One region of the Bacillus sp. BC08 genome, then DNA from elsewhere that is predicted to be linked to it. Evidence: riboswitches for the same ligand, from Rfam matches in the RefSeq annotation. Region 1 holds a riboswitch; each other region holds the start of a gene.

Region 1 (7,563 bases):
TAAATAAAGTAGATAAATTAGCACGGTTTTGTAAAATGGCATTTTTGGGTGAAAATTTCGATGCGTTTTAAAAATTGAAAGATATAGATATATTTGTAACACAATTTTATCATGAATTTCTTATTCTTTCAAATGAATATACGAAATTTTTAAAATAATATGACAAAGGAATTATAATGTTATATATAGAATATAAAACAGGTTATAAGAAAAGAAGCTGAATGTAGTCAGCTTCTTTATGGTGAAAACGAAATGTTTGAATATAGCTGATAAATCTTAGAATTACCAAGAAATTAGTTATATATTCTAGCGTTCACCTTGTATCAATTTTAAAAATCTGTGATTCCATATATTTTCATAAAAATCAATTGTATCTTTTGCAGACATAAATGGATTATTTAACGTAGAGGTTGCTTTCTGTACCATGAAGTTTTCGTACCCTAGTCCATGAGCGAATTTAATCGTAGCATCCATACAGTACTCTGTTTGGGCACCACAAAATTCAATACAACTTACAGATAGTTGATCTAAAATTTCTTTTAAGTTTGTTTTATAAAATGAATTGGCGTGTGTTTTTCTTAAAAAAAAATCTTGTTCTTGAACATCTAGATCAGCATGAATAGCCCAAAGTTCTTTTTCGGGTACTAAATCATCATCACAATGTTGAACGAAAAGAATGGGTTTGTTTAATTTTCTGTAGGAAGAAATTCTGTTATTTACTTTTGTAAGTAGGTTTTGTAAGTCAAATAAATGTTCTTCGTTATAACATACTCCATTTTGTAAATCGATAACGATTAAAACATCTGCACAAGTATCCATTATTTTTGCCCCTTTTTTTACTTCTTAATATATCAATTAATTTATTACTTGGAAATAGATGGTGCTCTTTCGTTTTTTTATGAACTATACGAAAAGTAAAAAATATACTCAACAGCATAAAAAGAAGATATGAAAACTTAATTTCATATCTTTTGTTCGTCCTATGCATTTACAGGTTCTTCTACATAAGAAAGGGCATTTTCAAAATCGGATATTAAATCGTCTACATTTTCAAGACCGACGGATAATCGAAGTAATGAATTAGAAATGCCTCTTTCATCACGAGCTTCTTGTGATAGTGCGGCATGTGACATTTTAGCTGGGTAGGAAAGAATCGATTCGACAGCTCCTAAACTAACGGCAAAGACAGGCAATTTTACTTTTGATAAAAATTGGCGGAGTGCGTCTTCTGATTGTAAAGTGAAAGATAGGACAGCTCCGGCTGATGTAGCTTGAGATTGTTGAATGTCAAATCCAAGATGTGTTTGTAAACCAGGATAATAGACATTTTGAACTTTAGCGTGCTCTTGTAAATAGTGTGCAATTTTATTGGCGTTAGCAGCTGAATGTTCAAGACGTACATGCAATGTTTTTAGGCCGCGAAGCACGAGAGAACAATCTTGAGGACCTAAAATAGCGCCGAATGCATTTTGTAAAAATCCAAGTTTTTGGGCGAGTTCGGCATCTTTTACAACAGCTAACCCGGCAGTAACATCACTATGACCGGCAATGAATTTTGTGGCACTATGAAGAACGACGTCGGCACCAAGATCAAGTGGCTTCTGGAATAATGGTGTCAAAAATGTATTATCAACAAAAGTAAGGGCATTAATAGATTTGGCAAGTTGAGAAACAGCACGAATATCTGTCACTTTTAAAAGTGGATTAGAAGGTGTTTCTACATAAAAGAGTTTTGTGTTTGGCTTAATGTTCTGCTTTATTTCTTCCAAATTGGTCATATCAACAAATGTATGTGAAACACCGTAACGTGAGAGAACTTCAGTTATAATTCGATAAGTGCCTCCGTATACGTCTTCTGAAATGAGTACGTGATCACCTTGTGAAAGAAGGAGGAATGCAGTAGAAATCGCTGCAATTCCCGATGCGAAGGCAAATCCTTTTGTTCCGCCTTCTAATAAAGCAATGATATCTTCAAGCGCTTCACGTGTTGGATTACCAGAGCGGCTATAGTCATATTTCCCGAACGTATCTACATCAAATTGGTGGAATGTTGATGTGTTATAGATGGGAACGTTAACAGCTCCTGTTTGCGAGTCGTGTTTATATTGGTTGTGTAGTAAAAGTGTATCTATAGAATAACTCATATTCTTACACCTTCTTTTACAAGTTTAATGGCTTGCTGTAAGTCTTGAATTAAATCGTTACTATTTTCAATACCGACGGAAAATCGAAGAAGACGATTACATACACCGTTTGCTGTTCTGATTTCTTCAGGAATATCAGCGTGTGTTTGTGTTGCCGGATATGTCATTAAACTTTCAACACCACCGAGACTTTCAGCAAATGTAATTAAGGATAAAGATTGTAGGAATGGATTGATCCAAGTTTCATCTTTTAAACGAAATGAGATCATGCCGCCTCTTCCAGGATAAAATACATCTGTCACACCATCTTCATCATTTAAATAAGCAACAACTGCTTTTGCATTTTCTTCATGTTGTCTCATGCGAAGCGCTAACGTTTTCATACCACGAATTAATAGCCATGAATCAAATGGGCTTAAGACCGCGCCTGATGCATTATGATAATGAGCGATTTCCTCACAAAGTTCCTTTCCTTTTGCAACGACAAGTCCGCTTAGTACATCGTTATGCCCGCCTAAATATTTCGTTGCACTATGCAGTACAATGTCTGCACCTTCTGTTAATGGCTGCTGTATATAAGGTGTGTAGAATGTGTTGTCGACAATAAGGAGTAGTCCGTGTCTTTTTGCTACAGTTGCGACAGCGGTAATATCAGTAACTTGCATTAATGGATTAGTCGGAGTTTCTATGAAAATAGCTTTCGTTTCAGTTGTGATAGCTTTCTCAATTTGTTTAATAGATTGTGTATTTACGTATCTACATCGAACGTTCCACTTTTTTTCGTGCTCAGAAAATAATCGATAAGTGCCACCGTATAAATCTTCAGACACAATAAGTTCGTCTCCAGAACGGAATAGCGAAAGGACGAGGAGAACAGCCGCCATTCCGGAGCTACAGGCATAACCTTGTTCGCCGTATTCTAAGTCTGCGATTGCCTGTTCTAAAAGACCGCGAGTTGGATTTCCAGTTCGTGAATAGTCAAAACCAGTAGATTTACCAATTCCTTCGTGACGATAAGCAGTTGAGAAATAAACAGGCGGATTAACAGTTCCTGTTGTAGTTTCGCTCCGGTTTCCGATTTGTGCTAGTTTTGTTTCAATAGTTGACATGTAAAAATTCCTCCTTTTTAAATTAACAATTAAGTGAATGTAAAGTGAAACATTAATCAGTGAGGGGGCATCCCCCACTGATCATCAGCCCTCACCAATCGGGCTTTTACGGGCAGTCGATTCTCACCTAACTTCTTTGCTTCAGCTGAATTTTGAGTTGGGAATCTTACTGCCCTCAAATAGCGGGGGAAAATAAAAAAAGCCTTCTAAGAAGAAGGCTTTCGGTTTGAATAGAGTCTTCTTCTCATCTGTCAAATTTTTCACAATTTGCTGGAATTAGCACCTTATTAACAAATGTTAATGGTTGCTGAGGCGTCATAGGGCCAGTCCCTCTACCTCTCTAGATAAGAATGTTCGTATGAAATTTTATTATGTTTTTAACTTTACAACAAAAGATAATTGAATTGCAACTTTATTTTAAATAATTTTTATTTTTCCGCAAGTGTCATTGACTTTTGCATTTGTGCATGCTAAATTTATTAAAAAATTAACAAACATTGTTAAAAGGGGAACGTATTTCCTTTTAGCTACATAAATAAAATAATAAAGACAAACTCTTATTGAGAGCGGTGGAGGGAAAGGCCCTGTGAAACCCGGCAACCTTCAAACAAAATGTTTGAAACGGTGCTAATACCTGCAAAACGAATGTTTTGCATGATAAGAGGAGGATTGATTATGTCCCCCTCTTCAAAGTGAAGAGGGGGTTTTTATATTGATAGAAATGAGGGAGATTTGTGAAATTACTAGATTTATTATCAAAAGGAATTGTAATAGGTGATGGGGCGGTTGGAACGTTATTACATTCACATGGCTTGCAAAGTAGTTTTGAAGAATTAAATATATCTGATCCGGATTTAATTATATCGATTCATAAGCAATATGTAGCTGCTGGGGCTGATGTAATTCAAACAAATACGTACGGAGCAAATGAAGCGAAATTACGTATGTATGGTTTAGAAAATCAAGTTACTGAAATTAATAGAGCGGCAGTAAAATTGGCGAAAGCATCTGTGACAGAGAGAAATGCAATTTTAGGAACAATTGGTGGCATGAAACATATCGGAGCTGTTACAACAACTGATATGGAGCGAGAATTTATGCTACTTGAGCAGGCAAGTGCATTACTAGAAGAACAGGTTGATGGACTGCTATTAGAGACTTTCTATGATGAGTTTGAATTACTTCATGCTGTTCAGGTGTTACGAAAACAAACGAATATTCCAATTGTAGCTCAATTAGCATTGCATGAGGCAGGCACAACTCAAAATGGAAATGATGTAAATGAAATCTTAAAACAACTTCTAGATTACGGTGCAAATGTTGTTGGATTGAACTGCCAACTAGGACCGCTTCATATGACGGAAGCTTTTAAAATGATATCGATTCCGCAAAATGGATACTTGTCAGCATATCCGAATGCAGGTCTCCCAAATTATGTGGAGGGACGTTACGTATATGAGGGAAGTCCAGCTTATTTCGAAGCGATGACACCAAAATTTATTGAGCAAGGTATTCGGTTATTAGGTGGTTGTTGTGGCACGACTCCAGAACATATTGAAAGTATGAAACGTGCAATTGCAAATGTTACACCTGTAATAGAAAAGGATACGATTCAAAGACCAAAAGTAGTTCATACACACGAGAAACGTTCGAAAGCTCATGTCACATTAGCAGAGAAAGCAAAAAAACAAACAACAGTAGTAGTGGAATTAGATCCACCGAAAACATTAGATACGCAGCGATTTTTTGAAGGCGCAAAAGCATTGAAAAGAGCTGGAGCAGATGCTATTACTCTAGCAGATAATTCATTAGCATCGCCTCGCGTCTCGAATATGGCAATGGGGGCATTATTAACGAAGCATGATATTCCGGTATTGACGCATTTAACGTGTAGAGACCATAACGTCATCGGACTACAATCTCATTTACTAGGCTTATCAGCGTTAGGCATGGAAGAAGTGCTAGCTTTAACTGGGGATCCAGCACGTGTTGGTGATTTTCCAGGTGCTACTTCTGTATATGATTTGTCCTCTATTGAGCTCATTAAGATGATCAAAGAAATGAATGATGGGCGCTCCATTTTAGGGAAATCAATAGGACCAGCAACAAGATTTTCAGTAGGAGGTGCGTTTAATCCGCATGTAAGACATTTAAAAGCAGCGGTTAAGCGGATGGAACGGAAAATAGATGCTGGAGCGGAATATTTCTTAACACAGCCAATTTACGATATAGCGTTAATTGAAGAAGTGTATGAAGCGACAAAGCATTTGGAACAACCTATTTTCATTGGGATTATGCCATTAATAAGTAAACGGAATGCAGATTTTCTTCATTTTGAGGTGCCAGGAATTACGCTACCTGAAGAAATAAGGGAGAGAATGGATGGACATGAAACGAAAGACGCAGCAATTGAGGAAGGGATTCGCATTTCACAAGAATTGATTGATGCAGCGATGAAATATTTTAACGGCATTTATCTTATTACACCATTTCTAAAATATGAAATTACAGAACATCTTGTTAAATATGTGAGAGAAAAGCAAGAAGTGAAAGAAGGTATTAACTGATGAAATGTATAGAAGAAAAATTACAAAATAACATCTTAATATTAGATGGTGCAATGGGAACAATGATCCAGCAAGAGGACTTAACTGCGGAAGATTTCGGAGGAGAAGAGTACGAAGGTTGTAATGAATATTTAGTAGAAACAAGGCCGGATGTCATTTTAAAGATTCATAAAGCTTATATTGAAGCTGGAGCGGATATTATTGAAACAAATACATTTGGGGCGACAAATATTGTATTAAGTGATTATGAGTTGTCTCATTTAGATGAGGAACTAAATGAGAAGGCAGCGCGTTTAGCAAAGCAAGCGGTTAACGAAAGTGGGAAAGAAGTATATGTTGCGGGAGCAATGGGACCGACAACGAAAGCGATTAGTGTTACTGGTGGTGTGACGTTTGAAGAATTAATTGAAGCCTATACACGGCAGGCAAGAGGATTATTAAATGGCGACGTAGATGTATTACTCGTTGAGACGAGTCAAGATATGCGTAACGTGAAGGCTGCTTATATTGGAATTCAAGCAGCTTTCGACGAGCTAAATAAAATTGTACCCATCATGATTTCGGGAACGATTGAACCGATGGGAACGACTCTGGCTGGGCAAACAATTGAGGCTTTTTACTTATCGGTAGAACATATGAAGCCATTGTCTGTTGGATTAAACTGTGCGACTGGTCCGGAGTTTATGAGAGACCATATTCGTTCCCTGTCTGATTTGTCGGAGTGTTACATTTCTTGCTACCCAAATGCAGGTCTTCCTGATGAAGATGGACATTATCATGAATCTCCATCTTCTCTCGCTGAAAAAGTGAAGCGATTTGCTGAAGAAGGATGGGTTAATATTATCGGTGGTTGTTGTGGCACAACACCAGAACATGTAAAAGCAATGAAATCTGCGTTAGCGTCTCTTAAGCCGCGTGAACAGCAAGAGAGAGCTGGGCATGGGGTTAGTGGATTAGAGGCACTTCAATATGATGATTCTATGAGACCGTTATTTGTTGGTGAAAGAACAAACGTTATTGGATCACGTAAATTTAAACGATTGGTAGCAGAAGGGAAATTTGAAGAGGCTGCTGAAGTCGCAAGGGCGCAAGTGAAGAAAAATGCTCATATTATTGATATTTGTATGGCAGATCCTGATCGCGATGAAATAGAAGATATGGAAAACTTCTTGGCAGAAGTTACGAAAGTGTTAAAAGTACCGATTATGATTGATTCAACAGATGAAAATGTGATGGAGCGAGCTCTTACTTATATTCAAGGAAAAGCTGTTATTAATTCAATTAATTTAGAAGATGGAGAAGAACGATTTAAAAAAGTGACACCGCTTCTTCGGAAATATGGTGCTGCTATTGTTGTAGGAACAATTGATGAAGATGGTATGGCGGTTAGTGCAGAACGAAAACTTGAAATTGCGAAAAGAAGTTATGAGTTATTGACGACGAAATATGGTATACGCCCGTCAGATATTATTTTTGATGCACTTGTATTTCCTGTAGGTACAGGTGATGAAGAATATATTGGCTCGGCGGCAGCGACGATACAAGGAATTCGCCTTATTAAAGAAGCGTTACCAGAGTGTTTAACGATTTTAGGTGTAAGTAACATATCATTTGGTTTACCACCAGCTGGACGCGAAGTATTAAATTCCGTCTTTTTATATCATGCAACGAAAGCAGGGTTAGATTATGCGATTGTGAATACGGAAAAATTAGAGCGGTATGCGTCAATTCCTGAGGAAGAAA
Region 2 (7,563 bases), on a different contig from region 1:
AAAAAAGCAGATTTCCTCGTAGTGAGGAACCTGCTTTTCATATGTTTTGCTAAAAAAACAATTGGTGCGGGTTAATAATCAGTGGGGATGAAGAGAACCTAACTGATTAAAGTTTCGCTTTATTTTTCAATTTTTGCCCATTTGAAGTTTAATTGACCTGCAAAGTCTACTTGCACAATTCCTTTTACATAAGAACGTTCTAAATAAGATTCGCCTTTTTGGTAAAGAGGAGCGATAACAGAGTCTTTAAATAATATTTTCTCGGATGTTAGTAATGCTTCCCAGCGAGCTTTTTCATCACCAGCTAAAGTTGTTTTTACTTTTGCTATTGTTTCATCAAACTCCTTATTAGAGTAATGATCTAAGTTGTAAGGGTTATTCGTTGTAAATAGCTCAAGGAATGTAATTGGATCCGCAAAGTCAGGGCTCCAGCCGTCAATTCCAATTTCGTAGTCACCTTTTAATAAAAGTGAAACTTGTTGTTTACGTGGTTGCGGCTTTATATTTACCGTTAAGCCATCTAAATTCTTTTCTAGTTGTCCTTTTAAGAATTCACCAGTTTTCTTTTCAAGGTCACCGTCACTTGTTAATAGTTCTAACGTTATTTTTTCAGACCCAAGTTCTTGTTTTGCTTTTTTCCATAATTCTTGAGCAGATTTTGTATCAACCTTTGTTAAATCGCCGTTTGCAGCACGGAAATCTGTTCCGTCAGGTCCTTTTGCAAAGTTTTTCGGCACGAGACTAGAGGTTGGTGTAGAGCCGTCATTTAATAACGTATTTACAAAGGATTTTCGATCAATTGTTTGATCGATTGCTTGGCGTGCAGAAACGTTTTGAAGTACTTTGTTTTGTTGATTCATACGTAGAAACTGTACCCCTACGTTTGGACGTTCTTTAAAGTTAGCATCCTTTTTATATTTATCAACGAAGTCAGATGTTAGTTTGATACGATCTAATTGTTTTGACTCGAATAAATTTACTTCTGTAGATTTTTCTTTTACGACGTTAAAATTGATTTCTTCCAGTTTGACAGTATCTTTATCCCAATAGGTAGGGTTTTTCTTAAATTTAAAGCTTTGTTCGTGCTTCCAATCGCTTAGTGTAAAAGCTCCGTTGTACAAGAGTGTATTATCTTCTAATGCATACTTATCACCTTGTGCTTTAAAGAATTCCTCGTTAATTGGTAGAAATGTAGGGAACGCTGTTAAGCTAATAAAGTATGGAACAGGACGTTCTAATTCTACCTCAAACGTATGGTCATCAATTGCTTTTACACCAAGTTGATCGGCTGGAAGTTCTTTGTTGTTAATTTTTGTTGCATTTTTAATATCAAAGAATAGAAATGCATATTCAGAGGCTGTTGCTGGATCAACAGCTCTTTGCCAAGCAAAGACAAAGTCTTTCGCAGTAACAGGAGTGCCGTTTGACCATTTTGAATCTCGTAAATGGAATGTGTATTTCGTCTTATCGCCACTTACTTCATGAGATTTTGCAACACCAGGGACAGGTTTGTTACCTTCACCAAGATTATACAAACCTTCAAATACGTTTCTCATTACTTGACCAGAATCAGTATCTGTAGCACGAGCTGTATCCATTGTTCGTATTTCAGTAGGTGAAGATAAGTTTAAAACCTGCTTACTAGGCGCCTCGTCTTTTGCATTTGCTCCACTTGCTTCGTTTTTATAACTACCGCAACCAGTTAATAAAATACTTACTCCTACAACTGATGCAATACCGGGTACAAACTTCTTTTTCATTTGATTTTCCTCCTAAATAATTAAGTTTGGATGATGATGAGGGAAATGAAAAATAAAAAAATCCCTCTTTTCATATTGAGAAAGAGGGATTTTTACGTACAAGTTATGCACCCGTATATAAACGAAGTCCCTCATTCTATCTTTCAAGCATAAAGCTTGCAGGAAGTGGCACAGTATTCAAAATGAACCTGTTGCCGAGGTTTCAAAGGGCCAGTCCCTCCACCTCTCTTGATACAATGAGTAAACGAATAAACTTTATTAATTTTTGTGTTTCTTTGATAATTCAAAATATTACACCTTGGATAATGAAGTGTCAACCAAATGAAATATAGTTTAAATTTTCAGTTTTCTCTAATGAAAAAAACCACTGCATATGGCAGTGGTTTTTCTATTAGAAGTTAAAGTTATCTGGATCTGGACCAACGCGACGATCTTCATTTAGAGCTTGAATTGCTTTCATGTCATCAGCGCTTAATTCAAAATCAAATATATTTGCATTTTCAATAATGCGATGTTCTTTAATAGATTTAGGGATTGTTACAACTTCGTTTTGTAGATCCCAGCGTAAAATAATTTGTGCAGTTGATTTACTATATTTTGTTGCAATGTCTTGTAATGTTGGGTTGTCTAGCAGTTGGCCTTGCATTAATGGTGACCAAGCTTCAAGTTGGATGTTATGTTCTTTACAGAAAGCATGCAGCTCTTCTTGTGCTAAACGTGGGTGGTATTCCACTTGGTTGACCATTGGCTTAATTTCAGCAATTTCAAATACGTCTTGTAAGTGGTGAATATGGAAATTACTCACACCGATAGCGCGAACACGGCCATCTTTATAAAGCTTTTCTAACGCTTTCCATGATTCAGTATATTTCCCTTTTACAGGCCAATGTACTAAATATAAATCTAAATATTCTAGACCTAATTTCTCTAATGTAGTTTCAAATGCTTGAAGTGTTGTTTCATATCCTTGATCGCTATTCCATACTTTTGATGTAATAAATAATTCTTCACGTGAAACACCTGATTCACGGATCCCTTGTCCAACGCCTTCTTCGTTTTGATAAATTGCTGCAGTATCAATACTGCGGTAGCCGTTTTTAATTGCTGCTTTTACAGATTCAATTACTTCTGAACCATCTTCTACTTTAAAAACACCTAAACCGAACCAAGGCATTTTTACACCGTTATGCAATGTTGTATAGTCTTTTAAACTTGTTAAATTCATATTATTTCCCCCTAGCTTTTTTGTTTGTTGCTTCTACTGCTTTTTGAATTGCTTCTGAAAAATTATATTCATATAAAGCTTTGAGGCCTTCAGCTGTGGAACCACCGGGTGTTGTTACTTGTTCGCGGAGATTAGCTGGATCTTGCGTTTGTTCAAGCATAGAAGCAGAGCCGGAAATCATTTGAATGACAAGGTGTTTTGCGGTTGCTTCATCGACTCCATAACTTTTTGTTGCTTCAATTAAGCTTTCAGCAAAGTAATAAAGGAAAGCTGGTGCACTTCCAGTAACTGCAGTAAGCTGATGAACTTCCTCTTCAGTGCAAAGTTGCGAAGTACCAATGCCTCTTAAAAGCAGTTGCAGGGTTTCTTGATGCATCTCGTTTACTGATTGTCCCATTGTATATAAGGAGATAGACTTTCCAATTTCGGCAGCTGTGTTCGGCATAATCCAAGCAACAGGTATTCCCCCGGGAAGTCTTTCTTCTAAATAAGATGGGCCAATGCCAGCAGCTACCGTTACGACAAGTTGATTCGATAGTAACGGAGATAATTCTGCTAATAATTCTTCATGTGCAGAAGGTGGCATTGCTAAAACAATCGTATCAACAGATGTAACATGCTGCTTCCAATCTGTTGCAGTAGACACATTATATCGTGCTCGTAATTGTTCTAGCTTTTCTACGTTGCTTCGGTTAGAAACGATAATTTCTTCGATGTATTCTTTGCTTGTTTTAAGTAATCCGGAAAATATAGCTTCTGCCATACGACCAGCACCAATAAATAGAATTCGATGTTTAGTTATCATATCCTTTATTCCTTTCTAGTGGAGATATGTTATAAAAAACGATACCATTTTTAAGAGAATTTTGTAAAAAGAAAAGACTTATCGTGAAAAGAATGGAATGAGAGGGAGGAGAGGTGATACAAATAAGGCTATAAAGATTATTATATTTAAAAAATAGTTGTAATAAAAAATCCCTGAGGCATAATTGCTTCAGGGATCAATAGATTATAAGTTTATGCTTTTGTCATACCTAACAATACAGCGCCGCCGATAATTAAAACACTACCTAGTGCAATAAAGATCAATTGACGTTTTGTTTTCTTTTCACCTAAGAAGACAATTGCACCGAATGTTGAGATAACGATTCCAGTTTGAGATAATGGGAAGCTTGTTGCTACTCCGACACGTGGTAATGAAAGAAGTAAGAATAAGTTTCCAGTTCCCCATAGTAAACCAGATAAAGCATTACGGATTGCATATTTGTTAAATGGTTTATGTTTAGACGTCAGTACAACCGCACCAACAAACATACCAACTGCTTGTGGTAAAATAGCAGACCAACCATCGATATTATACCAACGAATAATAATTACATATACAAGGTAGCCGAAAGTAGAAACAATTAAAGTAAGAAGTCCTTTTTTCAATTGTCCTGGTGGCTGTGCATTTTCTTTGTCATCTAGTGATGTGAATACAACACCAACTACGATTAATAGGATTGCAATCGTTCCCAGAACAATCGTTGTTGTAGTAGTCCACTCACGGAAAGCGATAACCCCAAAGATAGAAGTTGCAACAAGTTGCATACCAGTAGAAATTGTTACGGTAGTTGAAACACCTAGTTTTTCAACTGTTTTTAATTGGTTTACTTGTCCTAAAGCCCAGAATAAACCTGAAATAAAACCAACAATCAAGACTGTCATTGTTAAAGCTGGTTGAGTAAATACATACATAATTGTTGCGAAGAATAGAGCACCGATTGTCATACCTACCGTTTGGCTATATGCACCACCACCCATTTTTACGCTTACTAATAAGATGTTTCCCCATGCAATTGCAGGAAGAAGCGCTAATAAAATGTCCATTACAAGACTCCCTTCGGTTTTCTATACCAATATAATTACATATCGTTCTAACGATCGGTAATGCCCCACTAATAGAGTAGAAGATTACCGATCGCTAAAACAGGATGAAGAATTCACGATATAAATGCGTTTTCATTTCTTCATTTTTTGAAACACCTCCATATAATAACAGGAAATTGCCTATTTTAGAAAGTGAATTCAAATAAAATGTATATTTAAATAAGAGGTAAAATTCAGTTATTTCCCGTTGGCATATTTTATTTCCTAAGAAATAAAGAAGCAGCTTCGACAAAAGCTGCTTTAAGGGTTAGTAATTCTTTTATTAATAAGCTGAATACATAGCAGAAATAGGAGTGAAATACTAATAGTAATAACTACTAGTGTCCAAGCGAGTTGCATATCACTTGCATCAATCGCCATATAAATTGCAGTTGGGATTGTCTGTGTTTTACCAGGAATATTTCCGGCAAACATGAGCGTAGCACCAAATTCCCCTAGTGCACGAACAAAGCTTAAAATCATTCCGCTTAGTAAGGCCGGAAATGCAAGCGGAAGTGTGACGTGTAGAAAAACTTGATGTTCACTTGCACCAAGATCACGAGCGCTTTCTTCAATTTGTACATTTGCGATAGAAAATCCTGTTTTTGCTGATTGGTACATAAGCGGAAATGCAACAACTGTAGAAGCGATGATAGCAGCAGTAGATGTGAACATAATAGACTGCTGAAATATTGATTCTACCCACGTTCCAATGGGACTATTATTTCCAAAAATGATAATGAGAAAAAAGCCGATTACAGTTGGTGGAAGCACCATTGGTAATAAGAAAATAGTTTCTAATATTACCTTATATCTCCATGAGGAGCGTGCTAGCGCTCGTCCAATTATCGTTCCTAAAATTGTAACGATAATGGTGGCGCATGCAGCTACTCGTAAAGATAGAAAGATTGGTGACAAAATAGCATCAAAGCTCATGGCAATTAAGATAGGACTGTAAATCCATATTTCTTAAAGATAGATTGTGCATCTTTTGACTGCAAATACTCATAAAATGAAGTCGCCTCTTTCTTATGCTTAGATTCTTTTATAACACCTAAAGGATAGTGAATTGGCTCATGCGAAGTAGCTGCTGCTGTCTCGCCAATTTTTACTTTGTTTGAAATAAGAGCATCTGTTTTGTATGCAATACCAGCATCGACATTACCTGTTTCTACATATGTTAACACTTGGCGAACATCTTTTGTAAATACGATTTTATTTTGAATATCATTCCATAGATTTTCATGTGTGAGAGAAGCCTTTGCATATTTTCCAGCAGGTACTGATTCAGGTGTACCAAGTGCGATTTTCTTAATTTTTTCATCTTTTAAATCTTGAATTTTTGTAAGAGAACTATCTTTTGGGACAACTAGAACGAGTTCGTTTCCAAGAAGATTTTTCCCTTCTTTTTCATTAATGAATCCCTTTTTAACAAGAGTTTGGAATTTATCTTCGGCTGCTGAGAAGAATAAATCAGCAGGTGCACCTTGTTCAATCTGTTGTTGAAGTGCACCAGAAGCACCGAAGTTAAAAGAAAGTTTAATATTAGGTTCTTTTTCTTTATATTTTGTTTCAATTTCTTTTAGTGCATCTTGTAAGCTTGCAGCAGCTGATATAGTAAGTTCTACTGTTTTTCCTTCTTTAGCAGTTGATTTCTCTTTCTTATCTCCACTTGTACATGCAACGCTAAATATAAGCAGAAAAGAAAGTATAAGTGCTCCAATGGATCGTAATGTGAACTTGTTCATAAAAAAATCCCCTTTCGTTTTGATATATTTAATTATAACTAATTATAAATAGATATAACTAGTTATAATTGAATATAATTTGAACGATGTAGTTGTTTTTAAATATAGGAGAAATATTCTTTTCTTTGTTACAATGAAGGAAGAAAGTGAGGAATCGTCTATGGATCATCATTCCTACACAACGGAAGAAGTAGCGAAGCGATTAAAAGTATCAAAATTAACTGTATACGATCTAATTAAAAAAGGAGAATTGCCTTCTTATAGAATTGGTAGACAGATGCGCATTGATGCAACGGATTTAGAACAATATATAAAGCAAATGAAAACAGGGAAAATACAAGGTACTCCTGTAAAGAGCGAAGATAGTAGGGGCTTAGATACATGTATTATTAGCGGACAAGAACTAACGTTAGATATGTTGGCAAAACGTATAGAAAATCGCCTGATAGGTTCAAATATATTAAGGGCATATCAAGGTAGTTTAACGAGTTTAATAAAAATGTATCAAGGAGAAGGAAGTATCGTTAGTCTTCATTTGTTTGATGGAGAAACGGGTACATATAATGTTCCTTATGTAAAACGTATTTTAGTTGGACAACCGTGTACTATGATTAATTTATTAGCAAGGAACGTTGGGTTTTATGTGCAAAAGGGAAATCCGAAAAATATAAAAACATGGGCTGATTTATCTCAATCCTCTATACGATTTGTAAATCGAGAAAAGGGTTCTGGTATTAGGGTGTTAGTCGATGAACAATTGCGCATTCAAAAGTTAAATAAAGAACGTATTAGTGGATATGAATGGGAAGAATCGAATCATCTTGGTGTTGCCACGCAAGTCGCGAATGGAAAAGTTGATGTGGGAGTAGGATCAGAAAAGTTTTCGCAAATTGTAAATGTAGATTTTATTCCAATCATGAAA
Region 3 (7,563 bases), on a different contig from region 1:
TTCGCAAGACCGATTAATTTAATCGTGTAGCCTAAACTCTTACTGTATTCAATATCTTCTTCTGTAATAGAAGTGATTCCTTTTACCTTCACATCTCCAAGCTCTACATTTGTAGAAAAACCAAGGGTAGCCAAAATCGTCATTTTTCTTGCTGCATCTAAACCTTCCACATCTGATGTTGGATCTGCTTCTGCAAATCCAAGTTGTTGGGCTTCTTTTAACACGTCGTTATATGCTCTCCCTTCATCTGACATTTTCGTCAAAATAAAATTTGTCGTTCCATTTACAATTCCCATTACTTTCGTAATAAGATCTGAAGAAAGTCCTTCTACGATACTTCGTAAAATCGGGATCCCTCCGGCTACACTTGCTTCATAAAACAAGTCTGCTTTATTATCTTTTGCTACTGCTAAGAGTTCCGCCCCATGTAACGCCATTAAATCTTTATTGGCAGTTACAACATGCTTCCCACTTTGTAAAGCTTGCAAAATATATGCTTTTGCATCATCGATGCCACCCATCACTTCGATGACAACGTCAATATTTGGATTATCTAAAATTTCATTTGCATCTTGTGTTAATAGAGTAGAAGGTACCTCTACTTCTCTCTCTTTTTCAATATTTTGTACTAGTACTTTCGTTACTCTCACAGGACAACCTACCTGGTGTATGAGTCGCTCTTGATGATCTGTAATAATACGAACTACACCGCTACCAACTGTCCCAAGACCTAATAAACCAACTTGAATTTCTTTCATAATACTGTCCACCCCTCAAAAATTGTGTTTAGATGAAATTATATGAGTAAAAAATCTGAAAAACAATGTTTTTTGAACATTCGGAAAAATATAAGTTAATCATTACAAAGAAAACGTTGCCACGTGTTACACAATCTTTTTTATAATACATAAGGGGTTTCTTGATACACGTAATAATTCAGCCAATTAGAGAATAATAGATTCCCATGGCTTCTCCACCTCACAAGCGGTTTCTCATTTGGATTATTATGCTTAAAATAATTTTTTGGCACATCAATATTTAACCCTTTGTCGCGGTCTCGTTTGTATTCTTCTTTTAACGTATCACAACTATATTCACTATGCCCGAGCGCAAACACTTGTCTTCCTTCTTGCCCAATAACAAGGTGAACACCCGCTTCCTCAGAGTTTGCTAATAATGTTAATTCTTTCACCTCTCTAATATCACTCTCTCGTACTTCTGTATGACGAGAATGCGGGGCAAAAAACAATTCATCAAACCCTTGTAACAATTTCACATGTTGCTCGCGGACTTCATGTTCAAATACACCGAACATTTTTTCCTTAAGAGGATACTTTGGAACGCCATAATGATGATACAAACCAGCCTGTGCCCCCCAGCAAATATGAAGCGTAGATGTTACATTCTTTTTTGAATACTCCATAATATGTTTAAGCTCTTCCCAATAATCTACCTCTTCAAAAGAAAGAGTTTCAACTGGTGCTCCCGTAATAATAAGTCCATCAAATTTCTCATTCTCAATATCACGGAATGTTTTATAGAAACTCGTTAAATGTTCCTGTGCTACATTACGAGACAAATGTGATTCCATATGAAGTAAATGAACATCTAATTGCAACGGCGTGTTGCCAATTAAACGAAGCAATTGCGCTTCTGTATCTTGCTTTGTAGGCATTAAATTTAATATAGCAATTTTCAATGCCCGGATATCTTGTGTTTCTGCTCGCTCCTTCGTCATTACAAAAATATTTTCCTCCTGCAACACTTTGCGAGCTGGTAAATCTTTATCAATTATGATCGGCATGTTCTTTGCCTCCGACTAGCGCTGCTTCTAAATCTGCAATAATATCAGAAACATCTTCTATACCGACCGATAAACGAATTAAATCTGATGTAACGCCAGCTAAACGCTGATCTTCAGCACTTAATTGTCTATGCGTTGTGCTAGCGGGATGTATGACACAAGTTCGTGCATCAGCTACATGTGTTACGAGAGTTGCTAGTTTTACATTTGCGATAAATTCTTTCGCAGCTTCTAATCCTCCCTTAATGCCGAATGTTAAAACTCCACTAGCACCTTTCTTCAAATACTTTTGTGATAACGAGTAATTTTCATTACTATCTAGTCCCGGATAATTCACCCATTCAATACGTTCATGGTTAGCAAGCCACTTAGCAACCGCGAGGGCATTTTCACTATGACGCTCCATTCTTAAATGCAGCGTTTCTAAGCCGATATTGCTAATATACGCATTGAATGGGCTCATACAGTTTCCGTAGTCTCTTAATAATTGAACACGTGCCTTCACAATATAAGCTGCTGCACCAAAATTTTGAACGTAACTTACGCCGTGATAACTTGGATCCGGTTCAACAAGTTCAGGATATTTCCCATTTGTCCAATCGAAGTTCCCTCCGTCAATAACAATGCCACCTAACGAACTTGCATGACCATCAATATATTTCGTCGTAGAATGAACGATAATATTTGCTCCATGTTCAAATGCTTGGCATAAATAAGGAGTTGCTAATGTATTATCCACGATAAAAGGCACTTCCAACTCTTTCGCTGCATCTGAGAATTCTTTGAAATTTAAAACGTTCATCGCTGGATTTCCTAGCGATTCCGCATAAACGAGTTTCGTCTTGTCATTAGCAAGGGCCACAATTTCATCAGCAGTTAAATTCGGATTAAAGAATGTAACATCGATACCAAGCTTACGTAAGCTCACCCCAAATAAATTAAACGTTCCACCGTAAACTGTGGAAGAACAAAGCAAGTGGTCTCCGCTACTACAAATATTTAAAACAGCAAGCATAATAGCAGCCTGCCCGGAAGCCGTTGCAACAGCTCCTACACCACCCTCTAAATCCGCTAATTTCTGCTCAAATGCAGCTAAGGTAGGATTTCCAATACGCGTATATATATATCCTTCTGCCTCTAAGTTAAATAAGGCTGCTAAATCATCCGAAGTATCGTATTTATACGTTGTACTTTGATAAAGTGGCAAAACACGCGGCTCACCATTCTTTGGTGTATAGCCACCTTGCACACAAATTGTTCCTTTTCCCCATGATTCTCCCATCTCTCATTCTCCTTTCTTTTATACAAAATAAAAAACTGCTCCTTTCCTGAAAACAAGAAAGGAGCAGTTTGAAAACACGCTCTAAAGGCTCTTTCTTATCTCTCAGGATTTATTACCTGCAGGATTTGGCACAATTCCGTTATACGGCTGTTGCCAAGGTTTCATCGGGCCTGTCCCTCCACCTTTTCTTGATAAGACTATGCAATTACCGTTGATTTTATAGCAATAATTTCCTAATGTCAATCAGTTTTTCTGAATGTTCTAAATTAACTACGAAGGATTTGACATGCATAACAAAAGAAATATATTCCATATTCATTTGAAAAAGACCTTTTAAAACCTACGATTACTATATAGAATTAAGTAAGTAGTTTAACTGTATACATTTCAAATTCTCACGAGACCTCAATATATTGAATAAGCCAACCTCTCAAAAAGATACTATACATATTCATTTCATTTCGCAGAAGCATATTTAATCCTTTCGACATTAAAACTCACATAACGGAGGTATAACATGACAAACACAAAGGACATGCACTATATGCTCGTCCTATACGGCATTCTTTTAGGCTCTATAGTAGGAGCAACAGTCTGGCTATTTTTAGTTACAATAAATATCGGTATTCACTTTATTTGGGAGTACTTACCTACTATTTTCTCTTCTCCTCCGTATTACACTATTTGTGTCACAACAATCGGTGGTATTCTCGTCGGTTTAACCCAAAAATACTTCGGCACATATCCACGTCTTATGCCGGAAGTGATGGGTGAATATAAAAAAACAGGTAGAATTGAATACCGTTTTGTACATAAAGCTACTTTAACTGCAATTATCGTTTTAATATTTGGTGCTAGCTTAGGTCCCGAAGCAGCAATTGTTGGCATTATCGGTGGACTTTGTACATGGGTAGGAGACCGCTTTACATTCGCCTTAAAAGGAATGAATGAACTAACAGAGGTTGGAATTGGTGCTACTTTAAGTGTAATTTTTAATGCGCCATTATTCGGTTATTTAGCTCCAAATGAAAATGAGGGTGAGCAAATTAACGAATTTTCTAAAGAAAAAAAAGCAATTGTATATTTAGCTACCACTTTCGCTGGTTTTTCCGTTTATTTATTGCTTAGTAAATTCGATAATCGCGGATCCTTTATCGTTGATTTTGGGGAAGGTTCCCTTTCTCTTAATGAATGGATTGCCTTTCTACCACTCGCTAGTATTGGTGCTATAATTGGCTTCTTTTATTTCAAATTAGAATTCACATTAGAGAGACTAATCCATCCCTTAAAAGAATACAAACTATCGCTTGGAATTATCGGTGGTATTTTATTAGGAATTACAGGGACCTTTCTCCCGTACACGTTATTTTCAGGAGAACATCAATTAAAAGATTTAGTTGTTGAATGGACCCATTTATCCTTCTGGGTACTACTTCTTTCAGGTGTTTTAAAATTATGTATTACTGCCGTTTGTTTAAATACAGGTTGGCGCGGGGGACATATTTTCCCAATTATATTTGCTGGATCTAGTATCGGATATGCTATAGCTTCCATTATCCCGATAGATCCAATTGCTTCGGTAGCCATTGTCACGACAGCAATTTCAAGCTATGCATTAAGAAAACCAATTGCAATAACATTACTGTTACTCATGTTTTTCCCGCTCAATTTACTATTACCGATGCTTGGAGCGGCAGCGATTGGTAATGCATTTCCACTTCCTAAAAACAACACAGCTACAAACGAATAAAAATAGGCAGTAGGGATAAAATTTCCACTGCCTATTTTTATTACACACGTTGCTTCAATAGTGCGTATAAATCTTCAAAATTTCCCACTTCATATGTCGGCACAATCCCGCTATCATTTAATTTCTTTTCTGGATTAAACCAACAAGTATCAATTCCAGCTACATATCCACCTTTCATATCAGCACTTAACGAATCTCCAATAATGAGCCCCTCTTCAGGAGCAAAATTAGGAATTCGTCCGAAAACATAATCAAAATACTCTTTCATCGGCTTTTGGAATCCTGTATCTTCTGAAACAAAAATATCTTGAAACAAGGCGTGTAATCCTGCATTACGTAAACGTTTATCTTGCGTCTTAGAAATACCGTTTGTCACTATATATAAATCATACTCACTGTGAATTCGATTTATAAATTCAAACGCACCTTGCATAAGTTGATCTCCTTCTTCTAAGTAGCTACGATAATTATTTTCGAATAATATCCCATCTACTTCTTCCCCGTATTCTTTAAACAAAATTGAAAACCGTGTATTTACGACTTCATCACGGTTTATTTTACCTTCTTCAAAAGCATCCCAAAGACTTTTATTAATTTTTTTATACCGCCCTTGCACCTCACTGTTTAGAGGGATCCCGTTCTCTTCAAACAGCATACGTAACGCCATTTTCTCCGCCTTCTGGAAATCTAACAATGTATCATCTACATCAAATAGCAGTGTTTTATATTTTTTCATAAACCTCTCACACTCTCTTTTCTACAAAAACAAATTTACATAAATCGTATCATTCTTTCTTGTAAAAATAATAGGAGATATCTCATACTAAACAGGAGGTGAAAACATGAAAGTCAGCAAAAATAACGAAGAAATCTCTCATTACGTGCAAACTTACAACTTCCATACTCTTTTTTCTTTTGATGTCTTACCATATGCTGAACTGCATTCCTTTCAAAAGAAAGAAAGGATATGTAATGAAGGCGTTGATGTTCCTTATCTTTATTACTTAATTTCTGGGAAAGCGAAAATATATATGAGTCACAAAAATGGGAGGATCTCCTTAATTAACTTTATTCAAGCACCTTCGTTCATTGGAGAATTAGGGTTAATCGGTGTTGAATCTGTTACGAAAACGGTAGAAGTAATTGAAGATTGTATGTGCTTAGCGCTTCCTCTTAAAGATTGTCAGCATCTTTTGTTGCAAGATGCTACCTTTCTACAGAAACTATGTAAGTTTATCGGTGAAAAAACAATTATTCGAACCGAAAGTTACGCCAAAAACAATAGTTATCCGTTCGAAAACCGTTTAGCAGCATTTATTCTATTAACAGAACAAAATAACAGTTATATAGAAAAACATACCGAGGTCTCGGAATATTTAAATGTCAGCTACCGCCATCTTTTATATGTATTAAACCAGTTTTGCCAAAAAAATTACTTAAAAAAAGATGGAAGAACCTATTACATACAAGATCGAATTCAATTAGAAAAACTGGCTGACGAACTTAAAATATAAAAAAGTAGCATTAACAGATAAACGTTAATGCTACTTTTTTCGAGTGACGATTCTATTTTCAATTAAAATTTGCTTGCTACTTTAGCTGCTTCTTCAAGACCCGCTGTAATGATCTCTTCTGCTTTATCTGGGAATTGATTATGTCCTTCAATAACTACTGTTTCCATATTTGTTGCACCGAAGAAGCCCATCATGCTTGCTACATATTTAACAGCCATTTCTACTTCAGCTGCTGGACCTTCAGAATATACGCCGCCGCGTGCATTTAATAATGCAATCTTCTTATCTCCAATAAGACCAACTGGACCTTCTGGCGTATATTTGAACGTTTTACCAGCTCGGTTTAAATAATCAATATATGTGTGTAGCACTGCTGGAATTGTTAAGTTCCATAATGGGAAACCGAAAACGACTTTATCAGCTTCTAGAAATTGATTTAAATACTTATCAGCAACTGCTACTGCTTTTGCTTCCTCTTCCGTTAAGTCAAATCCTTTACCTGCTTTGAATGTACCGTTAATCATATCGACGCCTACATATGGTAGTTCTTCTTTATATAAATCAAGTTCTACTACTGTATCATTTGGATGTGCTTCTTTATAATTTGCTAAAAATGCCTCGTATAATTTCACACTAACTGCTTGTTCCGCTGGGCGGTTGTTTGCTTTTACAAATAAAACTGTTGCCATTGTTTCTTCCTCCTAATATGCACTTTTATGCTGTTATATGCTTTCAAAAAAGGTATCCCTTGTAATTGTTGTTTTGTTGCTTACAAACATATCTTATCTTTATATCAAGATAATTTCGTCCTCACATAGACGTATTTTTCCATAAAAAAAGTCCACCTCCTAAAGGCGAACTAGGTCTTACGACTTTTGTCTTATACAATCCCATTTTTCACTGCATATAATGCTGCTTGCGTACGATCAGATAAATTCAACTTACTCAAAATACTACTCACATGAGCTTTCACCGTTTTTTCTGTAATAACTAAAACAGAAGCGATTTCCTTATTACTCATCCCTTTCGCTAATAGCTGCAACACTTCATTTTCTCTCGCTGTTAGCACATCCACTTGAATAGAAGGTTCTTCTTCTTTTTCTTCCACAGGTAACGTTTGGGAGAGAAGAGCATTTGCTATATCTGGATGTAATTGAATATTACCTTTATACGCGCTTCGAATCGCTTCAACAAGTTGATCGGGTTCTACATC
Region 4 (7,563 bases), 190 kb from region 1:
TCTTTTATTTTGCTCTTAAACGATGACATTTTAAAAGCAAATATAATCCCTACAATCGTAATCATTAAAACAATTGGGTATCCAATCAATTGTACATTCGTTAATGTAAATTCATGATTTGGACTTTCAAATAAAATATTTATTAGTAACCAATATCCACCAATACCAATAATCATCCCTAAAATGCTTTTTATACTCCCGCCTTTATCCTTCTCCATCTCTTTCGCTAATTCTTCCGCATACTCTTTTGGTGAATCACCAAATATATCCTTTACCGTCTTTCCCTCTTTCTCGCCTTCTATTAAATGAAGTTCTGCATCTTCTAGAAAGGCGTCCACATCTTCTTCTTTTATTCCTTTTGTTATTAAATACACTTTCGTATCGATTAAAAACTTTTCTCCCTCTTTAGAAATCTGCATGATAACCCCTCCCTTATTTAACCGCTTCTCTTCTATTCATCTTCATCATAATTTCAAGGAAAATTAAAATAAACAAACTTCCGTATAAACATATAATCTGAAATAACATTGGCATGAGATCTTCCGAAGTAAATGTTTTAAACAGTAACATAATTGAAAGTGGAATGATTAAATATAAATTTTTAAACCATCCTTCAAAATATATATTTATCGCTATTGTGATAATAAAAATAGCTCCAGCTAATATAAAACTTTGCGTTTGGGTGAATGTAAACATTTTTGTAGGATAGATCACATCTAATATCGTAACAACTCCTATTAAAAACATTGGCGCAATCATAACTAAAAACCACATAGAAAACCACGTTTTTGTAAAACTTGTCACAAAGGTCATTTTGCGAAGTAAAAAATTAGGACCCATTACAGCTACAATCAATGTAAAACTATACCCAACGCACTGAATAAGTGAAATTTGTAGCATTCCGTTATTCACTATTAAGATAGAAGCAATAATCCAAAACGATACGATATTCATTACTGTAAAACCAATTTGCTTCCACGTTTCCTGTCTATCCTTTTCCATTACTTTTACAAGTTCATTTGCATATTCTTTCGGTGAGCTTCCGAAAATATCTTCTATACTTTTTCCATCGCTCTCACCCTCAATTAAATGAAGTTCTGCATCTTCAATAAAATTTTCAATATCGCTTTCTTTCACACCCTTTGCTGCTAAAAACAATCTCATTTCTAATAAAAACTTTCGTGCTTCACTTGATAGCATTATTTTTTCTTCCCTTCCCTTCAAGTAGACGCTCTACACTACTTTGCATCGTTTCCCAACGATCCATAAATTCATTAAGTGCTTCCTCGCCTTTTTCTGTTAATGTATAATATTTTCGCTTGGGGCCAGATGGAGATTCCTTCATTACACTTGTTATTAATCCTTCCTTTTGCATTCGTATTAATAACGGATAAATACTTCCCTCACTCGCCATTGTAAAGCCATATTTTGCTAGCTTTTCACTCATTTCATAACCGTATATTTCACCTTCAGAAATAATAGCAAGTAAGCATCCTTCTAAAATCCCTTTCAGCATTTGACTTGTCGACATAATTCAATCCTCCCACTATCTTGTTTTACAAGATAGATAAGCGTAAGTATCTTGCTTTACAATGTAGTATAGCAGAGACTATTTTGTAAAACAAGATAGCTAGCAAATTTTTTCCAAATCTTTGCAGGATTTTTATTATCCGCCCTCTAAATAGAGCAATATGAGAACTTTATTACGAAGGGATGTTTTTCACCATGGTTACAAATCGTGTTGTCTTTTTAACAGGTGCTGCAAGTGGTATTGGTTATGAAATGGGAAACGCTTTTGCAAAAGAAGGTGCAAAAGTTGTGATTACCGATCGTCTTGAAGAACGTGCAAAAGAGGCTGCTGAACAATTACAAAAAGAAGGCTATCAAGCTATCGGTTTAAAATGTGATGTTACATCTGAAGAAGAAATTACCGCTGCAATTTCTCAAACAGTTGCTCATTTCGGTTCATTACATATATTAATTAACAACGCAGGAATGCAGCACGTTTCACCAATTGAAGATTTTCCAACCGAAAAGTTCGAATTACTTATTAAAATTATGCAAATCGCTCCTTTTATCGCAATTAAGCATGCCTTCCCAATCATGAAAAAACAAAAGTATGGCCGAATTATTAATGTAGCCTCCATTAATGGCCTCGTTGGATTTGCAGGAAAATCTGCCTACAATAGCGCGAAGCATGGCGTAATTGGATTAACAAAAGTTGCCGCTTTAGAAGGCGCTACTCACGGAATTACCGTTAATGCGCTTTGTCCTGGTTATGTCGATACCCCTCTTGTACGTAATCAACTACAAGATTTAGCTACTACACGAAACGTACCACTTGAAAATGTTTTAGAGGATGTTATTTATCCACTTGTACCACAAAAACGCTTATTACAAGTTCAAGAAATCTCTGATTATGCTCTGTTTTTAGCAAGTGAAAAAACTAAAGGTATAACTGGTCAAGCTGTCGTTATCGATGGTGGCTATACTGCTCAATAAAGTGAAACTTTAATCAGTGGGGGTTTTCTTAATCCCCACTGATTATTAGCCCTCACCAATCGGACTTTTATGGACAGCCCGCCCCCCACCTAAATTCTTTGCTTTCGCTGAATTTTGAGGTGGGGGTCTTACTGCCCATTAAAGCGGGATAAAAATAAAGTTTGCTCCCGAAGAGCAAACTTTATTTTACTTTCTATCGCGAGGACCTCCTACTTTAGTAATTGTTTAGGGAGTTTCTCGATTGCAACAATTACCCCATCTAATTTACTTTCAATACGATGAAGTAAATATAATGTTACAACAATCGGAAAGCCTACATTACCTACCATCCTGATCCACTCTTCCATCTTTCTCTCCTCCTTTCATTATATAAATAAGAGAAAAGAAAACATTTAGGCATAAAAAAACAAGCTATTATGTATTAGCTTGTCTTTCAAATAATGATGCAATTTCCTGTTCATAATCTCCTCGTATAATACCTTTCTCGGTAATAATACCTGTAATTAATTCATTCGGCGTTACGTCAAATGCAGGATTATAAACATCAGTTCCAATTGGCGCCACTTGTTTTCCAAAAATTTTCGTAACTTCTGTTTCATCTCTTTCTTCAATAACAATTTCTGCACCTGTTTGTTTCGTAATATCAAATGTCGATAGCGGAGCTGCAACGTAAAACGGGATATCAAAATACTTTGCTAATATAGCTAAATTCATTGTTCCGATTTTATTTGCTGTATCTCCATTTGCGACAATTCGGTCCGCTCCTACTATAATCGCGTTTATTTCTTTCGTTTGAATAGCATGAGCTGCCGTATTATCTGTAATAAGTGTTACATCAATATTTGCCTGTTTTAATTCCCAGGTCGTTAAACGCCCACCTTGTAAAACCGGTCTCGTTTCACACGCATACGCATGTAAACGCACACCTTTTTCTTTTCCAATATAAAACGGTGCTAATGCAGTACCATATCTAGCAGTTGCAATACTGCCAGCGTTACAAATTGTTAAAATGTTATCATCATCTTTAAAACATGTTAATGCATGTTCTCCAATACTCCGGCATACTGCTTCATCTTCTTGCTGGATGAGAAGCGCTTCTTCTTCTAATTTTTTTTGCGCTTCTTTTATTGTATTAATTTCCCGAATGGATTCTCTCATACGATCGATTGCCCAAAATAAATTGACTGCTGTCGGGCGTGACGTTCCTAAATAATTACAATCTCTATTAAACTTCTTTTGAAATTCTTCAATATGTACAGTGTTATATTTTTTTGATGCAAGCGCCAAGCCAAATGCAGCTACAATTCCAATTGCAGGTGCTCCTCTTACTTCTAGCATGACAATACTTTTCCATACATCTTCAATTGTCGTTAATGTTTTGTATTCTATACTATGCGGCAACTTTGTTTGATTTAATACTGCAATGGCATCCCCTTTCCAACTGACAGACCTCGGAATAGTAACAATTGTACTCATGCTTTTACCCCTCCAAAAACTGTCTGTTGGAATAGTGTTCGGAACAGTTGAATATCAGCGCTCTTAGATTCATATTTTATTAGTTCTCTACCTAAGGATAACGCCTGTTTCTTAGCTTGAATTCTCGTTTCTCTATTTGCTATTTCATCTAAATCAGCTACATGCGCTAAGCCAATTGTTCTACGGATAAGCTCACATCCGGCAAATCCAACGGCATCCGTAAAAATATTTTGCAAAATAATTGGCAACCATTGTTTCTCTTTCGTATATGCTTCTACACCTTCTCCAATCCATAACTTCGTAAAAGTTTCTACAAAATAACTCCATGTTTTCTCAATATGGAAAAATAGCACACTTCTTTTTTCCTCTTCACGTGATAACGCATTTAATAATAAATTTGCAATAAATTGACCAAGATCAAATCCAAATGGACCATATGTTGCAAATTCTGGATCAATCACTTTCGTTTCAGAAGGTGATGAAAAAATACTTCCCGTATGTAAATCTCCATGAATGAGTGCTTCTTTTCTCGTTAAAAATTTATATTTATACTGTGCCACTTTTAGTTTGACAGTTTTGTCACTCCATAGTTCATCTACAGCTAGCTGCAAATCTGGTTCATAATCATTCGTATCGTAATGACCGAACGGATCTGTAAACACTAAATCTTCTGTAATTCTACAAAGGTCTGGGTTTACAAATGCACCTTCTAGTACCCTTTTCTCTTCTGACTCTAATCCGAAATCTGAAGTGTAAAACAACACATGTGCTAGAAAACGACCAATATGTTGGGATAAAAGTGGATACTCCTCTCCATCTATTAATCCTTTTCTTGCAATTGTTAGTCTTGATAAATCTTCTATGACTGTTACCGCTAACTCTTCATCATGACTGTACACTACCGGCACATATTCCGGCACATACTTCGCGAAAATTTGTAATGCTTTACTTTCAATCGTCGCTCTTTTTATAGATAACGGCCAGCTCTCACCAACTACTTTCGCATATGGCAATGCTTGTTTTAGTATAATAGACTTCTCTCCATCACCTAATTTGAACACGTAATTTAAATTTCCATCTCCAATTTCATGACAAACTACATTTGCTTTCTTTTCAAAATAACCGTGTTCTTTCGCATATTGTATAGCTGTCGTTTCAGTCAATGAATAATATTCCATCGTCTTCTCCCCTTTTTTTAAATTCAGAGGTTTTTCTAACACAGAAAAACCTCTTTCCACTAAGAAAGAGGTTTGAAGTTTATCTTCTCCCCTCTTATCTGCCAGAAAGTAAACTTTCTGCTGGAATTAGCACCGTGCCTTTTGGCGTAAATAAACGCCCCATTTCACAATGGTATTACGGTCGGTTGCTGGGCTTCATCGGGCCAAATCCCTCCACCTGCTCTTGATAAGAGTTGTATAATTTTTTGAATTTTTAACTTTATGTTGAAGACTATACCAAGAATAAAAATCACTTGTCAACATTTTATTTGTATAATTCTGGACGACGATCTGCAAAAACTGGAATTCCTTTGCGTACTTCTTTAATTTTCTCAAAATGAAGCACTCCAAATAAAATTGATTCTTCTTCATTCGCTTCTACAACAACTTCTCCCCAAGGATCGACAATTAAAGAGTGACCGGCAAACTCATTATTCGGATCCTTTCCTGCCCTATTACATGCAACAACATAACATTGATTTTCAACTGCTCTTGCTTGTAATAACAAACGCCAATGTGCTAAACGAACTAATGGCCATTCTGCTACAACAAATAAAACTTTTGCCCCTTTAGCAGTATGAACGCGCATCCATTCTGGAAAACGAATGTCATAACAAATTGTGCCGGCGCACTCTACATCATCTAACTTAAATTCGCCTGTACTATTTCCAGCTACTAAATATTTATGTTCATCCATAAGCTGAAATAAATGCACTTTACTATATTCTTTGACTAGTTCTCCTTCCTTGTTTACCACATACATTGTATTTGTAACACCTTGCTCTGTTTGCTTCGCAATAGAACCACCGACAATATGTACACCATATTGTTTCGACCATTCTTTCAGCTTTTCTTTCGTTTCCAATCCATCCCTATCTGCAATTTCAGAGAGTCTCGTTAAATCATATCCTGTTGTCCATAGTTCTGGTAAGACAATAACATCTGGTCTTTCTTTCATCGCTTCGCTTATTTTATTTTTAGCATTCTCAATATTTTTTTCTACATCTCCAAAGACAATATCCATTTGAATACATGCGACTTTCATTTTGTCAGCCCCATTCTTAATTTTTTCTTTACAAAATACTGGAAAGATTATATCATTTGTCACTAGAATTGTAACAACTTTCAAAAGAGGTGGAAAGTATGAAATTATTTCAACCTTCTGAGATAGTAACATCATTGCCAACACAATTTTTCGCTTCACTTGTTGCAAAAGTTAACAAAGTCGTAGCAGCTGGTCACGATGTTATTAATCTAGGTCAAGGTAATCCAGATCAACCAACACCGCAGCATATCGTAAAAGCTTTACAAGATGCTGCTGAAAAAACCATTCATCATAAATATCCGCCATTTCGCGGACATGAAAGTTTAAAAGAAGCCGTGGCAACATTCTATCAACGTGAATATGATGTAGTAGTAAATCCCAAAACAGAAGTTGCTATTTTGTTTGGCGGAAAGGCTGGATTAGTAGAATTACCAGTTTGTTTTACAAACCCTGGTGATACTATTCTCGTTCCAGATCCAGGCTATCCAGATTATTTATCAGGAGTTGCTTTAGCAAAAGCACAATTTGAAACAATGCCGCTACTGGCAGAAAATAATTTTTTACCAGATTATACGAAAATTGATGACTCTATTGCGAAACAAGCAAAATTAATGTTTTTAAACTATCCAAATAATCCTACTGGTGCTACTGCATCAAAAGAGTTCTTTGAAGAAACCATTCATTTTGCTAATGAACATAACATATTAGTTGTTCATGATTTTGCTTACGGTGCCATTGGATTTGATGGTCAAAAACCTGTTAGTTTCTTGCAAGCAGACGGTGCCAAAGATACAGGAATTGAAATTTATACTCTATCGAAAACTTTCAATATGGCTGGGTGGCGTATCGCTTTTGCAGTAGGAAATGAAAGTGTCATTGAAACCATTAACTTATTACAAGATCATATGTACGTTAGTATTTTTGGTGCAGTTCAAGATGCTGCCCGCGAAGCACTATTAAGTTCACAGTCTTGCGTAATAGACCTTGTAAATAGTTACGAATCTCGAAGGAACGCTCTTATTTCAGCTTGTCACTCAATTGGTTGGAATGTAGACATTCCAACCGGCTCATTCTTTGCATGGCTTCCAGTACCAGAAGGTTATACATCTGAGCAATTTTCTGATATTTTACTAGAAAAAGCACACGTTGCAGTTGCTCCTGGTGTTGGATTTGGTGAACATGGGGAAGGCTATGTCCGCGTGGGTCTCTTGCATACAGAAGATAGATTACGAGAAGCCATTAAGCGAATTGATAAATTAAATTTTTTCAAAAAGTAATTGACAACATGAAAAATATCTGACAAAATTCAGTTATCTTAAAAAT

What was found. A riboswitch is a leader RNA that binds a small molecule or an ion and turns the genes downstream of it on or off. The one in region 1 is predicted to bind S-adenosylmethionine.
Region 2: linked by a shared signal. The riboswitch ahead of ACXVYO_RS00705 (peptide ABC transporter substrate-binding protein) and the one ahead of ACXVYO_RS21095 (bifunctional homocysteine S-methyltransferase/methylenetetrahydrofolate reductase) in region 1 are both predicted to bind S-adenosylmethionine.
Region 3: linked by a shared signal. The riboswitch ahead of ACXVYO_RS01355 (bifunctional O-acetylhomoserine aminocarboxypropyltransferase/cysteine synthase) and the one ahead of ACXVYO_RS21095 (bifunctional homocysteine S-methyltransferase/methylenetetrahydrofolate reductase) in region 1 are both predicted to bind S-adenosylmethionine.
Region 4: linked by a shared signal. The riboswitch ahead of mtnK (S-methyl-5-thioribose kinase) and the one ahead of ACXVYO_RS21095 (bifunctional homocysteine S-methyltransferase/methylenetetrahydrofolate reductase) in region 1 are both predicted to bind S-adenosylmethionine.

The regions. Positions count from the first base shown of each region.
Region 1 is NZ_JBTGPA010000035.1:576,158-583,720, forward strand. Features, by position in the region: gene ACXVYO_RS21080 (cysteine hydrolase family protein) at 307-819, opposite strand; gene metC (cystathionine beta-lyase) at 981-2,144, opposite strand; gene metI (cystathionine gamma-synthase/O-acetylhomoserine thiolyase) at 2,141-3,253, opposite strand; SAM riboswitch class I at 3,495-3,604, opposite strand; SAM riboswitch class I at 3,808-3,917, shown strand; gene ACXVYO_RS21095 (bifunctional homocysteine S-methyltransferase/methylenetetrahydrofolate reductase) at 3,988-5,820, shown strand; gene metH (methionine synthase) at 5,820-7,563, shown strand, end outside.
Region 2 is NZ_JBTGPA010000007.1:45,638-53,200, reverse strand. Features, by position in the region: gene ACXVYO_RS00705 (peptide ABC transporter substrate-binding protein) at 120-1,760, opposite strand; SAM riboswitch class I at 1,894-1,998, opposite strand; gene ACXVYO_RS00700 (aldo/keto reductase) at 2,152-2,985, opposite strand; gene proC (pyrroline-5-carboxylate reductase) at 2,987-3,790, opposite strand; gene ACXVYO_RS00690 (GRP family sugar transporter) at 4,003-4,854, opposite strand; gene modB (molybdate ABC transporter permease subunit) at 5,155-5,829, opposite strand; gene modA (molybdate ABC transporter substrate-binding protein) at 5,835-6,641, opposite strand; gene ACXVYO_RS00675 (substrate-binding domain-containing protein) at 6,775-7,563, shown strand, end outside.
Region 3 is NZ_JBTGPA010000008.1:94,393-101,955, reverse strand. Features, by position in the region: gene ACXVYO_RS01365 (homoserine dehydrogenase) at 1-758, opposite strand, end outside; gene metA (homoserine O-acetyltransferase MetA) at 899-1,804, opposite strand; gene ACXVYO_RS01355 (bifunctional O-acetylhomoserine aminocarboxypropyltransferase/cysteine synthase) at 1,788-3,086, opposite strand; SAM riboswitch class I at 3,179-3,284, opposite strand; gene ACXVYO_RS01350 (chloride channel protein) at 3,604-4,836, shown strand; gene ACXVYO_RS01345 (YjjG family noncanonical pyrimidine nucleotidase) at 4,877-5,572, opposite strand; gene ACXVYO_RS01340 (transcriptional regulator YeiL) at 5,679-6,350, shown strand; gene ACXVYO_RS01335 (FMN-dependent NADH-azoreductase) at 6,413-7,039, opposite strand; gene ACXVYO_RS01330 (response regulator) at 7,231-7,563, opposite strand, start outside.
Region 4 is NZ_JBTGPA010000035.1:765,339-772,901, reverse strand. Features, by position in the region: gene ACXVYO_RS22235 (DUF1129 domain-containing protein) at 1-419, opposite strand, end outside; gene ACXVYO_RS22230 (DUF1129 domain-containing protein) at 433-1,200, opposite strand; gene ACXVYO_RS22225 (PadR family transcriptional regulator) at 1,187-1,531, opposite strand; gene ACXVYO_RS22220 (3-hydroxybutyrate dehydrogenase) at 1,726-2,502, shown strand; gene ACXVYO_RS22215 (YvrJ family protein) at 2,712-2,849, opposite strand; gene mtnA (S-methyl-5-thioribose-1-phosphate isomerase) at 2,917-3,978, opposite strand; gene mtnK (S-methyl-5-thioribose kinase) at 3,975-5,156, opposite strand; SAM riboswitch class I at 5,248-5,389, opposite strand; gene ACXVYO_RS22200 (carbon-nitrogen family hydrolase) at 5,461-6,324, opposite strand; gene ACXVYO_RS22195 (aminotransferase class I/II-fold pyridoxal phosphate-dependent enzyme) at 6,339-7,517, shown strand.